Regions from separate parts of the Rossellomorea sp. QJM3NY_18 genome, predicted to be linked through region 2. Evidence: a T-box and tRNA genes for the amino acid it is inferred to sense, from the RefSeq annotation. Region 2 holds a T-box; the other holds one or more tRNA genes.

Region 1 (7,779 bases), 750 kb from region 2:
CCCGCAGAAGCTGGAAGCTGATCGTACATCATCACTCCGTTGAACCTATCTTCCTTCCACTCAAGGGTCCCTGAAACATCCTTTGACTCCATGATTCTTCTGATCCATTTCTGATTGTTTCCATCATCTGATACGTCGCGATCCGAGCTGTAAATCATTTCCCCTTCTGAAGATAATAAATAAAATTCCTCTGATTCTGGATTATAGAGATTCCTGCTCAAATCGATGATTTTATCAGGTGAAATATCCAGGGATATATACGCCAGCACCTCATCACCAGGTACATTGCGGAATACCCGGTGGATCGTGATGATTTCCTTCGAACGGTTAATATTCTCTTCTTCCTGGCTAAAGGTGGGTTCAATGTACATATTGTACGGGCTTCGCTCTGCTTTTCTGAAGTATTCCCACTGTGAATCTTTTATTCTATTGGAAAACACAACGGTGGAACGCTTTGTTGCCGAAATAACACGGTCACCGTCGGCAAAGGAAATGCGTACTCCGTTGATCGTGTCCCCTGTGTAGAGAATCGTTTGCACAATATTCTTCACGATGCCGATCGTCAGGTAATTATTCTCCTTACCCGGTGACCTCATGAAATTAATGAAATCGGGATTATTATAGAGGGATAGCGATAACCCGTTGAGCTCATTGATATAGCTCTCCAAGTTCACCTTCCCCTGATAAAGGAGATTACTGCTCTCCTTCACCACCTGCTCCTCTATCGAATCCTTCGTATACAAATATGTAATAATGATCGAACTGCCAAACGGCACAATCGTCGTAATCATCAACAGCGCAATCAACTTATTCCGAATGCTTGTCTTTAACATGAGGGACGGACCTCCCAGGTCTCACTTATACACTAGTATAAAGTGTTATTCCCCGCTCTTGGAAGTGTTTTTTCGAAATATTCCTACTAAACTTATAAAATAGAAAGCATGCCTTAAGTAGACATGCTTTCCATTATTGTGTTTACTTCAAGTTATCCCATGTTTGCTGGAATCTCTCAAGTACCGTATCATAATCAATTTTTCCTGCTGCATATTCCTGGATGGTCGCAGCAAATTCTTTGTTCGCTCCATCCGGCCATTTGAACCAAGTCCAAGGGATCGTCTTCTCATCCTTAGAGTAGTCAAGGATGGATTGACCTAAGTCACCAAGACCATTCGGCTCGATATTGTCGAAAGCAGGGATGAACGCAAATTCTTCTGTGATATAACGCTTACCTGTTTCAGAAGAAACCATCCACTCCAAGAATGTTTTTGCTTCTTCAAGATGTTTAGAGTTCTTATTCAATACCCAGTTATTCGGCACACCGACAGGAAGGCGATCTGCATTATCGTCATTGCTGATTGGAATCGGAAGGAAGCCCATATTGATATCAGGGTTGATCTCCGTGATCATGTTCTCAGTCCAGTTCCCTTGCTGAAGCATCGCCGTTTCACCAGAAGCAAACAACGTTACCTGTGTATTATAATCCGTCGTTAAAGGATTATCATTGGCATATTTAAGCTCAGTGTCCAATACTTCTTTGAACTGTTTGAACTTCTCGTTTCCAACAATTTTCTCAGAACCGTCATAAAGTCCCGCGATGAACTTATTCGGATCTTCCTGTTGTGCAAATGGAATGTTCAGTAAATGCTGCCCGATTACCCACCACTCACCGTAACCCGCTGAGAAAGGAGTGATTTTCTTCGCTTCGAGCTTCTTCGCAGCGTCTTTCAACTCATCAATCGTTTTAGGAGGCTCAGTGATGCCTGCTTTTTCAAATAAATCTTTGTTGTAAACAAAACCATACCCTTCCAAGTTAACTGGCATACCATAAAGCTTACCGTCCTCATCCGTCATCGGAACTTTCCCGATCGGAAGGACATGCTCTACCCATGGTTCACCAGAAAGATCCGCAAGCTTCTCTTTCCAAAGCTCTAACTCTTTGAATCCGCCATTGTTGAAAATATCCGGCTCTTCACCTGAAGCAAATTTCGCTTTAAGGGCAGCTCCGTAATCGGCACCTCCACCAACGGTTTCAAGCTTGACCTTAATGTTCGGATGCTCCGCTTCGAATTCTTTGATCATTTCTTGCAGCTGATCGGCAATTTCAACCTTGAACTGGAAGAAATTCAGCGTTACGACATCCTCACCTGAACCCGAATCTCCGCCTGAGCTGCTAGTTTTGTCTTTAGAAGAACAACCTGCAATGATTCCAAATACTAAAACCAAAGACATACACAGTAATAAAATACGTTTCATAAATGGATTGACCTCCCTGATATAAAATATTTTATATAAATTTCTGTATCAATGATAGACCATCTCGACAGAAACTTTATATCTACTTGATCGAACCTGAAGCAATCCCTTTTATGATATGCTTCTGTAAAAATAGGAAGAAGATGATGATCGGTGTGATTCCAAGCACCAATGCTGCAAGTCCCATATCCCATTGCTTCGTATACTGTGCAAAGAACGAACTGGCTGCAAGTGGGATTGTCCGCAGTTCCGCATCCTGTAAAACAAGGAGTGGAAGCAGGTAATCATTCCAGATCCATAATGTGTTCAAAATGATCACAGTAACCGTAATCGGCTTCAGTAATGGGAAGACGATTCTCCAAAATACGCCAAACTGACTGCAGCCGTCTATCATCGCTGATTCCTCGATTTCAATCGGGACGGTTTTCACAAATCCGTGAAATAAGAATAGGGAAAGTGGCACTCCGAACCCAAAGTACATGATAATGAGACCAGGAATGCTATTTGTCAGTCCCAACGTCCCCCCAACTTTCATCAAAGGGATCATCACCGTCTGGAACGGGATCACCATGGCGGATACAAAGATGACGAATAGGATTTTACTGAACTTCCCAGGTGTACGAACCATCTTCCATGCTGCCATGGAACTGATGATCACTAAACCGAGGTTACTGAAAACCGTGATGACCAGTGAATTCCAGAAAGCCCGGGGGAAATTGATGATTTCCCACACTTTTGCATAGTTGGAAAACACAAATTCTTCCGGCCATGCCGCCGCATCAATCAGAATTGCAGCGAACGGTTTCACCGAGTTGATCAATACGAAGTAAAAAGGGACAAGGAAAATGAGCCCGATCACAATCCCGATAATCTCTAATACAAATGTTCTCTTCGTATAACGATTGCCCATTATGCCTCAACCTCCTTCTTCTTCGTCACCATCACCTGGACTGTCGTAAACACAGCCACTACCACAAAGAACAGAATCGATTTCGCCGTTCCAAGTCCATAACGGTTATTCTGGAAAGCTTCCTGATAAATATTGATCGCAACGGATTGTGTAGAATTGAACGGCCCACCGCCTGTCAGCGAGATATTTAAATCGAATATTTTAAAGGCCATCGAAATCGTCAGGAAGAAACAAATCGTGAATGCCGGTAAAATCAATGGAATGATGATCTTCGTCAGGAGCGTCCAGCTCGATGCACCATCTATCTTCGCTGCTTCAAGAAGAGAATTGTCGACCCCTTGCAATGCCGCTACATAAATAACCATCATATACCCCGAGATCTGCCATGCAAATACGATAACAATACCCCAGAAAGCCGTCTTCTCATCACCAAGCCATGGCATTTTAAAAAATCCGATATCCGTCATATTCCCGAGTGAGGCGAATCCTTTCACAAAGATGAACTGCCAGATGAACCCGAGTAACAATCCCCCGATGACGTTCGGAATGAAAAATACGGTCCTCAGGATATTACGCGTCTTCAACGCCGCATTCAGTAAAAGAGCAAATCCGAATCCTATCAAGTTACTGATGATCACTGCCGCAAACATAAACTTCGTCGTGAACATGAAAGAATTGAAAAACGTTTTGTCATCCGTGAAAATCTTCTTATAATTATCAAATCCTACCCACTCAACAACCGAACTGACACCATTCCATGAGGTAAAGGAATAATACACCCCCATTAAGAATGGAAGAATCTGAATCACTAAGAAAAATAAAAGTGCCGGTCCTACAAAGGCAGCGTACGTCAGCAAGCTCTTATACTTGAACCTTTTCTTCGTCACTGCCTTCATTTGTACATCTGGGCTTACTGGTCCAGTCTGAATCTTTGGTTCCACCCGTATCACCACCCTAACTGTGTAATCGCTTTCTTATATTATAATGGTAGCGCTTTCTCAAAAAGGGGAACTCAATTGACGAAGAAGGTGCAATATTTTGACTAGATGGGGTTTGTTTTGATGGGTGGTGGGTAAATGAAAAGGTTGGATTCCTTTGTGGTTCTGTTTGGGGAATGAGTGGGCGGTGAATCGGCTTTTTGAAAATAAAATGCTGGAATTGAAAATAAAAGTGGTGTTTTTGAAAATAAAATCGTGGAATTGAAAATAAGTGGTCCAGTTTTGAAAATAAATTGGCTTTGATCGAGAATAAATATAGTGAAGTCGATCAGATAAACGTCCATAACGGTAAAAATGATGCTGGTTAAACGTTTTTTCATAATTAAACATTAAAAAAAACTTCCTCATGAAGAGAAAGCCTGTCGTATGTAAGTTGGAGCGGGTGAAGGGAATCGAACCCTCATCATCAGCTTGGAAGGCTGAGGTTTTACCACTAAACTACACCCGCGATGTGGTACCGGTGGCCGGGATCGAACCGGCACTCCAGAGGAACACGATTTTGAGTCGTGCGCGTCTGCCAATTCCGCCACACCGGCATTACATTTGGAGGCGGCAACCGGATTTGAACCGGTGATCAGGGTTTTGCAGACCCATGCCTTACCACTTGGCTATGCCGCCTTAATATTGGAGCGGAAGACGGGATTCGAACCCGCGACCCCCACCTTGGCAAGGTGGTGTTCTACCACTGAACTACTTCCGCACTACTGGGCTAGCTGGATTCGAACCAACGCATGTCGCAGTCAAAGTGCGATGCCTTACCGCTTGGCTATAGCCCACTGATAGTATATGTCACGGAAATAAAAATGTGACTTTTATGGGGCGACTGATGGGAATCGAACCCACGAATGCCTGAACCACAATCAGGTGCGTTAACCACTTCGCCACAATCGCCATGAAATAATTGGCAGGGGTAGTAGGAATCGAACCCACACCAAAGGTTTTGGAGACCTTCGTTCTACCTTTAAACTATACCCCTAGAATAAATGGTGGAGGGGGGCAGATTCGAACTGCCGAACCCGAAGGAGCGGATTTACAGTCCGCCGCGTTTAGCCACTTCGCTACCCCTCCAGCTATAAAACAATGGTGCCGGCAAGAGGACTTGAACCCCCAACCTACTGATTACAAGTCAGTTGCTCTACCAGTTGAGCTACACCGGCATCAAGTAAATAAATGGTGGCTCAGGACGGAATCGAACCGCCGACACATGGATTTTCAGTCCATTGCTCTACCAACTGAGCTACTGAGCCATATAGTTTTCGGCTTCCGCTAAGCTTCGAATCTCTTCGTCAGCTCACTCAGTCACATCCTCACGTATGTAAAATACGCTCCGGTGTTCCTTCGATCGCTTCCTCGACCTTCTCGCTTATCGAAACCCTTTTCCATTTCATGACTATCTAATATAAAAATGGCGGTCCGGACGGGACTCGAACCCGCGACCTCCTGCGTGACAGGCAGGCATTCTAACCAACTGAACTACCGGACCAAAAATGGTATTGCGGGGACAGGATTTGAACCTGTGACCTTCGGGTTATGAGCCCGACGAGCTACCGAACTGCTCCACCCCGCGACGATAAGAAATGGTAAGTTACAAATACTAATTAAGGAAGATTATTTTACTCTGCTTACGCTTCGTAAGAAATCATGGTGGAGGATGACGGGATCGAACCGCCGACCCTCTGCTTGTAAGGCAGATGCTCTCCCAGCTGAGCTAATCCTCCATATTACATGGTAAGTTCTTTTGCTTCCGCAAAAAAATTGGTGACCCATACGGGATTCGAACCCGTGTTACCGCCGTGAAAGGGCGGTGTCTTAACCGCTTGACCAATGGGCCTTACTGAAAACAAAATGGCGGAGAGCAAGGGATTTGAACCCTTGAGACAGCGTTAACCGTCTACACGATTTCCAATCGTGCTCCTTCGGCCACTCGGACAGCTCTCCATATATTGGCTCCGCAGGCAAGATTCGAACTTGCGACCGATCGGTTAACAGCCGATAGCTCTACCACTGAGCTACTGCGGAACGATATGCCTGGCGACGTCCTACTCTCACAGGGGGAGATCCCCCAACTACCATCGGCGCTGAAGAGCTTAACTTCCGTGTTCGGCATGGGAACGGGTGTGACCTCTTCGCCATAGTCACCAGACTATGTATTGTCCCTTTTTTAAGGACAAGTACTATTATATCGTGTTGATAATTTTTTTCAAGGATTTTTTTATATTTTCATATAAATTTTATTCCTTCAAAACTAGATAAAGAATTGATGTCAAGAAAGCCGAATATCGACCCATTGTTGTATCTACTATTGCAATAGATAACATTCCAGCTCCGGCGGCTAGAGACTCGAGGTCATTTCAGTTCAATCAGCTGAGGGTAAAAAACACCCTCTTCTGATTGCCCAGAAATGCTTGTCGTCTCTGTTCAAGCCGCCTCCGCTTTATAGTTTGGTTAAGTCCTCGATCGATTAGTATCAGTCAACTCCACATGTCGCCATGCTTCCATCTCTGACCTATCTACCTAGTCATCTTCTAGGGATCTTACTCACTTACGTGATGGGAAATCTCATCTCGAGGGGGGCTTCATGCTTAGATGCTTTCAGCACTTATCCCTTCCGCACATAGCTACCCAGCGATGCCTTTGGCAAGACAACTGGTACACCAGCGGTGCGTCCATCCCGGTCCTCTCGTACTAAGGACAGCTCCTCTCAAATTTCCTGCGCCCACGACGGATAGGGACCGAACTGTCTCACGACGTTCTGAACCCAGCTCGCGTACCGCTTTAATGGGCGAACAGCCCAACCCTTGGGACCGACTACAGCCCCAGGATGCGATGAGCCGACATCGAGGTGCCAAACCTCCCCGTCGATGTGGACTCTTGGGGGAGATAAGCCTGTTATCCCCGGGGTAGCTTTTATCCGTTGAGCGATGGCCCTTCCATGCGGAACCACCGGATCACTAAGCCCGACTTTCGTCCCTGCTCGACTTGTAGGTCTCGCAGTCAAGCTCCCTTGTGCCTTTACACTCTGCGAATGATTTCCAACCATTCTGAGGGAACCTTTGGGCGCCTCCGTTACTCTTTAGGAGGCGACCGCCCCAGTCAAACTGCCCACCTGACACTGTCTCCCACCCCGATAAGGGGCGCGGGTTAGAATTTCAATACAGCCAGGGTAGTATCCCACCGATGCCTCCACCGAAGCTTGTGCTCCGGTTTCCAAGGCTCCTACCTATCCTGTACAAGCTGTACCAAAATTCAATATCAGGCTACAGTAAAGCTCCACGGGGTCTTTCCGTCCTGTCGCGGGTAACCTGCATCTTCACAGGTACTATAATTTCACCGAGTCTCTCGTTGAGACAGTGCCCAGATCGTTACGCCTTTCGTGCGGGTCGGAACTTACCCGACAAGGAATTTCGCTACCTTAGGACCGTTATAGTTACGGCCGCCGTTTACTGGGGCTTCGATTCGCACCTTCGCTTGCGCTAAGCACTCCTCTTAACCTTCCAGCACCGGGCAGGCGTCAGCCCCTATACTTCGCCTTACGGCTTCGCAGAGACCTGTGTTTTTGCTAAACAGTCGCCTGGGCCTATTCACTGCGGCTCTCTCGGGCTTGCACCCTACCAGAGC
Region 2 (7,779 bases):
GGAGACCGTTTTATTGTCAGGAGACCATCACCGGTTGAAACTATGGGTGGAGGGTGGATCATTCAGCCAAACGGAGGAAATTACCGGTTTGGAGATGAAACGATTGGCTACCTTAAATCCCTGGTTGAAGGAACTCCAAGTGAACGGGTACTGAGGGTACTTGATCGATATAAATCCCTTGAGAGGGAAAGTTTGAAAAAGGAAGGATCCCTTTCAGAAGAAAGGATGAGGGAATTACTCAAAGAACGGGAGTGGATTCAACTTTCTGATTCAAGCATATCCCATTCTAAAATCATGAAAGAATGCCAAAACGCGATAAAACAGTTCCTCTTGACGTTTCACGAGAAATTCCCCTTATTGAAGGGAGTCAATCGTGCAGAATTAAAGCAACACTTGTGTGAATATCCTGGAAATCTGGTAGATTATGTGTTGGAGCAAGGGAATTGGGTCCAGGGAAATGGTCTGGTTCAGTTAGCTGGCTTTACACCCCATCTGCCACCTGCATGGGAGAAGCGGTGCATTCAGCTTCTCGATTTACTGGAAAGGGACGGTACACAGGTAAGAGACATGGAAGAGTATTTTGAGAAGGTGGGAATACCGGAGAAGTGGCAATCGGACTTCACTCGTTTTTTCATACAGGAGAAGAAAATAGTGCCCCTGGATGAAAAGAAAGCTTATTCCATTGGGGTGTTTAACAACGCAATCATTCTATTGAGGAAGCATACAGATGATGCATTTCAGGTAGGTGAAGCGAAAGAAGTACTGGGCTTATCCAGAAAATATATGATTCCTTTTTTAGAAAAGCTGGATAGTGAAGGGTTGACGCTTCGTATAGAAGGGAAACGACAATGGATTGGCAATATTGATAAAGAATGAGTGGGAAGGAAGTATATTTAGGTTGATTAAATTAAATAAAGTACAAATTGCTGCTATTCATTCTGTGGCATAGTAGAAAGTAGGATAGGAAATTATGAAAGAATTATGGAGCGCATTTGGCTGGGTGCTTCCGATTATAATCATTGTGACGGTTACCCTTATCTTTGCGATCTCCTTTTGGAAGAAAAGAAGGGGGAAGGGCAGGTGGCTGAACTTACTCCCTGTATTATTTACGTGTATATCAATTGGTGGCATTTGTCTAATCACCTTGACTCCCCTGGAAAATGTTTCAGAGGGGTCTGTGAATTTCGATCCTTTCTCCAATTTAAAGTTGAATTTAATTTACCGTAATCATTTGGACGTGCCGATCCGTAATCTTCTTGCCAATATTATACTGTTTATTCCCTTTACCTTCTTTCTTGCCTGGTGGATGAGGCAATCGAAACAATTGATATTGATGGTCACTTTTCTTGGGGGGATCTTTTCCTTTGGAATTGAGCTTGCTCAATACTATTTGCCTTTAGGAAGAGCAACGGATATTGATGATTGGATGATGAACACAATGGGAGCGTTCATTGGTGGTATCTTATTCGTCACCGCCCGTTATTTCTATACATTGTTGAAAATCAATAAAAAAATCAAGTGAGTGGCTGGAATATAACTAATTCCACTTCAAAAGACGAACAACCAAACAATTTGTGAGGATCACTTATTACACCGCTATTGATTTCCGTGCAAGACTTCGCTTTCCTCGGGCGGAAGGCAAGCCTCCTCACAGCTCACGCTCCTGCGGGGTCTTACCTATTCCGCTTTTCCCGTAGGAGTCTTCGTCTTGCACTCCAATCAATAGCTAGATCCTGCTGTATACACTGAATATGCTTTAGGAATAATAATAAAAGGACCATTTCACCAAAGTTGTTGTTAAACATACACAGACTCAAAGCCCGAGGAGGCTCAACTCACGCCCCGCGGAAAGCGAGCACCTGCAGCGGAAATCAACCACCACTCACTCCATTAAAAGTAACAATATTTTCGTAAACTGATAAATCCGAACGAATTCGATTTTCAAAAAATGAATCTCGAATATCGTTAGGATTTTTTTAACTAAACACATTATCCCCAGTCTTTTTACTGCTTCTCATTTAGCCTGTTCATCGATAAACTTTGACAGCGAATGTATACTCCACCCCCATAAACAAAAGCTAACAGTACGATGAAAGGGGGTGGGTGCTCGTGATGAAAAAAGCTATAAAAGTGATTATGGTCATCATCGTGTTATCTGTGGTATTGTTCTTCATCATGCATTGGGATGTAAGACAAGGTGTGAAAAATTATACGAGAACCCACCCGATTACTGAAACCCTGTCAAGCAACGCTTCAATTGAAATTCTTAATACTGGAAAAAGTTTTTATGAAAACCTTTTCAATGATATAGATTCGGCTGAACATTATGTATGGATCCATTTTTTTATCATTAGGGATGACAAAATCTCTCATGAGTTCTTTAATTTATTGATGAAAAAAGCTCAAAAGGGTGTGGATGTCCGCTTATCTGTAGACTTTCTTGGGTCGGACATCCCTACGAAGAACATCAAGAGGATGGAAAAGGCCGGAGTAAAGATTACGAAAAGCAGACCACTTTCACTTAAGAATATTTTCTATTCCCTTCACCACCGGAACCATCGCAGGCTTATTTCCATAGATGACAACATTGCCTATATTGGAGGATTCAACATGGGGGAAGAATATCTGGGGAAAGATCCAAAGCTTGGCTACTGGAGGGATTATCATATCCGGTTGGCAGGCGATGCGGGAAAAGAAGTATATAAGCAGTTCATAAGAGATTGGACTGAGGACGGTGGCGAGGAAATAAAGAGTGATCTAACCTCATACACGTCAGCCAGCACTGAAGGTAGTGTCCATTTCATCTTCTCTACTGGAGACCCTCTCATTGAAAGAACCATTGATTGGATAAATGAAGCAGAAAAGAGTGTGACCATCACAACCCCATACTTTATCCCAAATAATAAGCTTATCAGCGCATTGAAAGAAGCAGTGAAGAGAGGGGTCGAAGTGATTATCCTTGTACCGGATGATACGGATGCCTGGTTCACCAAACCCTCAAGCTACAGGATAGAAAAGAGCCTTTTAAAAGAAGGAGTGCATCTATATCTATATCAGAAGGGGTTTTTTCACGGCAAGGTGATGGTTGTTGATCATGCCTGGGCGGACGTGGGGACAGCCAATTGGGATCCGCGCAGCTTTTACTTAAATGATGAGAGCAACTGCATCATTCGGGATGAGGAAGTAGCGAGACATTTGGAATCCCTTATCAAAGAGGATATGAAGGATAGTGAAAAGGTGACCAGGAGAGATTTTGATGAACTGCCATTCTGGGAAAAACCCTTACAGAAGACACCACACTGGCTTTATTATTACTTTTAGTCGCGTCTTGATTCAAGGTGTACGAATGTAAAAATTTTTGTTGAATAAGAAAATATGGTAAAGTGTTCTCATATAGTTTAGATGTAAACACCTTATTTAAGAAAGGGATTGTCCATGAGCGAGCTCTTGTTTATAGCTTTGTTTGTTCTTTCGTTAATGGCATTTGCGTTTTTTAATGTGTCAAAGAAGAAACATGTTTCAAAGAATCACAGGTCGATAGCAGTCACAATTGTCATCTTCTCTGTGATCGGCATGATGTTGGCGGTCCTTCTTTACCTTCCGAACGCTTCTTAGAAAACGGAGAATACTGTAAAAGCAAAAGACACAAGAGGAAGGTCTCACGTGTCTTTTTTTATGCCTCTGGATGGTGAACCGTGTAATCCTCTTATAGATTGTTTGCTTCTAAGTGGCCATAAATTTGATATGATTAGTATGGCTTTGTTAAAGCTCGGGGAAAGATCAAATCATCATGGAGACTGACTGTGCGTATGGCAATAAAGGAGAATACAGATGAAAGCAGCAATGATTTTTGATATGGATGGTACATTATTTCAAACAGACCGTATACTTGAGGCTTCACTTCATGATACCTTTCAATTACTTAGAGACGAAGAGAAGTGGGAGGGGGATACGCCTCTCGAAACATACAGAGATATTATGGGAGTCCCCCTTACGGATGTGTGGAAGACTCTATTGCCCCTGCATCCCACTCATGTACATGAGAGAGTAAATGATGTATTTCAGGATAAATTGATTCAAAACATTTTGGGTGGAATGGGTGCCCTATATCCCCATACCGAGGCCCTCTTATCTTATTTGGCCGAAAGGGGATTCCCGATTTTTGTGGCAAGTAACGGCTATCCCCGTTATCTCGAAACAATCGTGGAATATTACGCGTTGGATCGATGGATTATATCCTCCTATAGTATTGAGGATATTGATTCTGTGGATAAGGGTGAACTAATACGGAAAGTGAAGGCAGATCATCATCTCAGTCACGGAATTGTGATTGGAGACAGACGATCGGACTTCAAAGGAGCCGAGGCGAATGAGTTTCTTTCCATCGGATGTGCTTTTGATTTTTCACAGGAAAATGAATTGCGTGAAGCCGATGTAGTGGTCGATGATTTGATAGAAATCAGAGACTATTTGGAGAAAGTGAAATGAAATAAGAGAGCAGGAGTGATCAGGTGGAGCAGGAAAAACTGGCCATTTTGAATGAAATCGGAGAAAGAATAGGGGTTGGGAGCCGTTCGGAGGTCCACGCGAAAGGGTATTGGCACGAGACCTTTCACTGCTGGTTTGCTCGTTATGATACCGACTTGAAGGAAACCTTCATCTATTTTCAATTAAGAAGTGACACCAAGAAGGATTTTCCTGGACTTTTGGACATTACGGCCGCCGGACATATTTTGTTCGATGAAAAGATTGAAGACGGTGTGAGGGAAGTTCATGAAGAGCTGGGAATCAAGGTCCTGTTTGAGGAATTGGAAGATCTGGGGATTGTAAAAGAGGAACTCATTCAACAAGGTATGATAGACAGGGAGCATACCAATGTGTTCCTTTATACGAACCCGGTCTCATACGAGGAATTTCAGCTTCAGCCTGAGGAAGTCACAGGGATCTTCCGTTCTACCCTGGCCGATTTCAAATCGCTGATTCAACATGATAAAGCCCAAATCGAATTGGAAGGATTTATTGTCCAAAAAGAAGGGATTAAGAAATATACAGGCCACAAGGTGGGTTATCAACATTTCGTCCCGCATGAAAGGTCCTATCTTTTAGAAATCATTGATCAAATAGAACGGAAAATGTAAGAAAGTAATGCCTCTATCCCATAGTCAGAATGAATAATAAAGGCTATCATGAATATCTGATACTTACATATTGAGATAGGGAGTAGGAGTTAAAATTGAACGGTACAGCGCATATGGCAATTGGAGCAGCAACAGGTTTTATTGTGGCGAACTCATTTGGATCAAGCCCCGGTACGACAGCGTCACTTGTAGCAATTGGAGGGGTATCCGGACTCATGCCGGATTTGGATATTGACGGAAAGCTTAGTAACAAAGTTACTTTCTCCCCCAAAATGATCAGGTCGGTGGCGCAAATCATCGGCTTTCTCATGATGGTGTACAGCTACCTTGAAGGCAGTGGGAAAGAAAGGTGGCTTGGGATTGGGTATGGGGCAGGAATGATGTTTCTCACAAGCTTCATTACCCAGAGAAGGATGCTGATGATTACTGGCATAGGTGTGACGGCATGTGGCTGGCAATTGAATGAAATATGGTTATGGTTGCTGGGCATATATATATTTATTGCTTCATTCGTGTCACATCGCAGTTATACTCACTCCGTACTAGGATTGATATATTTTGGCATCATCGCTCGTTATCTCGAGTCTTCTATCATGATGGATGGAGTATTTGAAGCATGTGTCATCGGATATGCGAGTCATTTAATCGCGGATATGAAGTTTCTTCCTTTCAATAAAAGAGGCATAAAGCTCTTCCTTCCTCTTTCGTCCAAAGAAATGTAAAATGTGTTCTATACCTACTTGACCATTATTTCCCTATACATTAAAATAATGGAAACACTATAAATGGGTATGTGCGATGAAGAAGAAGAGTAGACGATCGAAACATTTAAGAGAGCTGATGGCGGGTGAGAATCAGTATGGTAAAATCGTTGAATGGGCTTTTGAGCATCCAGGCTGAAATGAAGTAGGTTTTGGCGGAAGGTCTCACCGATATAAGAGACGATGTATCGAAGGCGACTTCTGTACAGATGAGTGCGTTTACTAAAGGGTAAGCGAATGAAGGTGGCACCACGGGTTTCCCGTCCTTTTTTAGAGGATGGGAAGCCCTTTTTGTGTTTTTATCATTTTTCAATGGAGGGTATAATGGGGATGAATAAACAAGTTCTGACTGGTATCAAACCAACTGGTAGTATACATTTAGGGAATTATATTGGTGCGATTAAACCGGCATTGGGATTGGCAGGGAACCAATCTTATAACACCGCTTATTTTGTTGCAGATTATCATGGTTTAACAAAGATCCATGATCCACTCGCAATGAAAGAATTTTCTTATGGGGTAGCGGCAGCGTGGTTAGCTTTAGGGTTGAATCCAGATCGAGCGATTTTTTACCGTCAATCTGATGTTCCTGAAATCTTTGAATTAAGCTGGATTCTTTCCTGCTTTGCACCAAAAGGATTAATGAACCGGGCTCATGCGTATAAATCAATGGTTGGAGATAATCAAAATGATGGCAGAGAAGTGGATTCTGGAGTCAACATGGGAGTTTTTACCTACCCGATATTGATGGCGGCGGATATCCTTTTATTTCAAACTGAATTGGTTCCGGTTGGAAAGGATCAAATTCAGCATGTTGAAATTGCCAGGGATTTAGCAGAAAGTTTTAATAAACAATATGGTGAAACATTTGTTCTTCCCGAGTATGTCATACAGGAAGAGACGTCTGTCCTCCCGGGACTTGATGGACGAAAGATGAGTAAAAGCTATAACAATACAATCCCATTATTCGAGGAACCAAAAAAGCTTCGAAAACTAATCAATAAAATAAAAACGGATTCCTCTCTTCCCGAAGAACCAAAGGATCCCGGCTCATCTGTTATTTTTTCGTTATACAAAGAATTCGCGTCGTCAGATCAAACCGAAATAATGAGAAAGAGGTTTCACTCCGGAATTGGCTGGGGTGAAGCAAAAGCAGAATTGTTTTCTGTGATGAACTCATTTATGAAAGAACCCCGTGACATGTACAACGAATTGGTAAGTGACACAGAGGCAATTGATCAAATTCTACTAAATGGTGCTGAAAAGGCAAGAAAAAAAATCACTCCTTTTATGAGGGAAATCAAACAAAAGATTGGTTTGTATCATTGATTGATACACTTAATTAAATAAATGTAACAAATGAAAACATTGGAAAAGCCGCATTTTGTCAGAATGCGGCTTTTCTTCCCACTTTTTAAGGTTTGAGTATTACTTTAATATTTCCATCGGACTTCTTATCGAAAATATCATACCCTTTTGCCGCTTCTTCAATTGAAAAGGTATGGGTGATGATGTCGGTAGGGTCAAATTGGTTCTCTTCGATCATATCGTATAATTTTGGCATCAGATGAATTACAGGTGCTTGTCCCATTTTAATGGAAACATTCCGGCTGAAAAAGTCCCCTAGAGGAAATCGATTTGCTTCTGTTGCATATACGCCAGTCAATTGAACAGTTCCGAACTTCCGAACCGCTTCTGAGGCTGTCTTGATCGGACTTATGGTCCCAAATTGATTATCAAAGTCAGAACCGAACGATTCATTTGGCTGAACGGTCCCATCCATTCCCACACAGTCTATCACAACATCAGCTCCACCTTTAGTTTCTTCATGCAGGAGCGACCCGATATCGCTATGATTTTGAAAGTTGAATATTTCTGCT

What was found. The T-box of region 2 lies ahead of AC0VXY_RS10165 (tryptophan--tRNA ligase). A T-box ahead of a tRNA ligase gene usually reads a tRNA of that ligase, here a tRNA-Trp.
Region 1: it has a tRNA-Trp gene. The T-box ahead of AC0VXY_RS10165 (tryptophan--tRNA ligase) is inferred to sense a tRNA for this amino acid. The anticodon was not compared.

The regions. Positions count from the first base shown of each region.
Region 1 is NZ_CM149659.1:1,244,525-1,252,303, reverse strand. It holds gene AC0VXY_RS06520 (cache domain-containing sensor histidine kinase) at 1-833, opposite strand, end outside; gene AC0VXY_RS06515 (ABC transporter substrate-binding protein) at 976-2,253, opposite strand; gene AC0VXY_RS06510 (carbohydrate ABC transporter permease) at 2,336-3,163, opposite strand; gene AC0VXY_RS06505 (carbohydrate ABC transporter permease) at 3,163-4,059, opposite strand; tRNA gene AC0VXY_RS06500 (tRNA-Gly) at 4,536-4,609, opposite strand; tRNA gene AC0VXY_RS06495 (tRNA-Leu) at 4,614-4,697, opposite strand; tRNA gene AC0VXY_RS06490 (tRNA-Cys) at 4,706-4,779, opposite strand; tRNA gene AC0VXY_RS06485 (tRNA-Gly) at 4,787-4,861, opposite strand; tRNA gene AC0VXY_RS06480 (tRNA-Gln) at 4,866-4,937, opposite strand; tRNA gene AC0VXY_RS06475 (tRNA-His) at 4,977-5,052, opposite strand; tRNA gene AC0VXY_RS06470 (tRNA-Trp) at 5,064-5,137, opposite strand; tRNA gene AC0VXY_RS06465 (tRNA-Tyr) at 5,146-5,229, opposite strand; tRNA gene AC0VXY_RS06460 (tRNA-Thr) at 5,243-5,318, opposite strand; tRNA gene AC0VXY_RS06455 (tRNA-Phe) at 5,333-5,408, opposite strand; tRNA gene AC0VXY_RS06450 (tRNA-Asp) at 5,568-5,644, opposite strand; tRNA gene AC0VXY_RS06445 (tRNA-Met) at 5,655-5,728, opposite strand; tRNA gene AC0VXY_RS06440 (tRNA-Val) at 5,804-5,879, opposite strand; tRNA gene AC0VXY_RS06435 (tRNA-Glu) at 5,918-5,992, opposite strand; tRNA gene AC0VXY_RS06430 (tRNA-Ser) at 6,008-6,099, opposite strand; tRNA gene AC0VXY_RS06425 (tRNA-Asn) at 6,106-6,180, opposite strand; rRNA gene rrf (5S ribosomal RNA) at 6,188-6,304, opposite strand; rRNA gene AC0VXY_RS06415 (23S ribosomal RNA) at 6,603-7,779, opposite strand, start outside.
Region 2 is NZ_CM149659.1:1,991,596-1,999,374, forward strand. It holds gene selB (selenocysteine-specific translation elongation factor) at 1-876, shown strand, start outside; gene AC0VXY_RS10135 (VanZ family protein) at 971-1,522, shown strand; gene cls (cardiolipin synthase) at 2,113-3,321, shown strand; gene AC0VXY_RS10145 (hypothetical protein) at 3,436-3,615, shown strand; gene AC0VXY_RS10150 (HAD family hydrolase) at 3,832-4,488, shown strand; gene AC0VXY_RS10155 (NUDIX hydrolase) at 4,512-5,138, shown strand; gene AC0VXY_RS10160 (metal-dependent hydrolase) at 5,234-5,860, shown strand; T-box leader at 5,928-6,170, shown strand; gene AC0VXY_RS10165 (tryptophan--tRNA ligase) at 6,230-7,228, shown strand; gene AC0VXY_RS10170 (zinc-dependent alcohol dehydrogenase) at 7,314-7,779, opposite strand, start outside.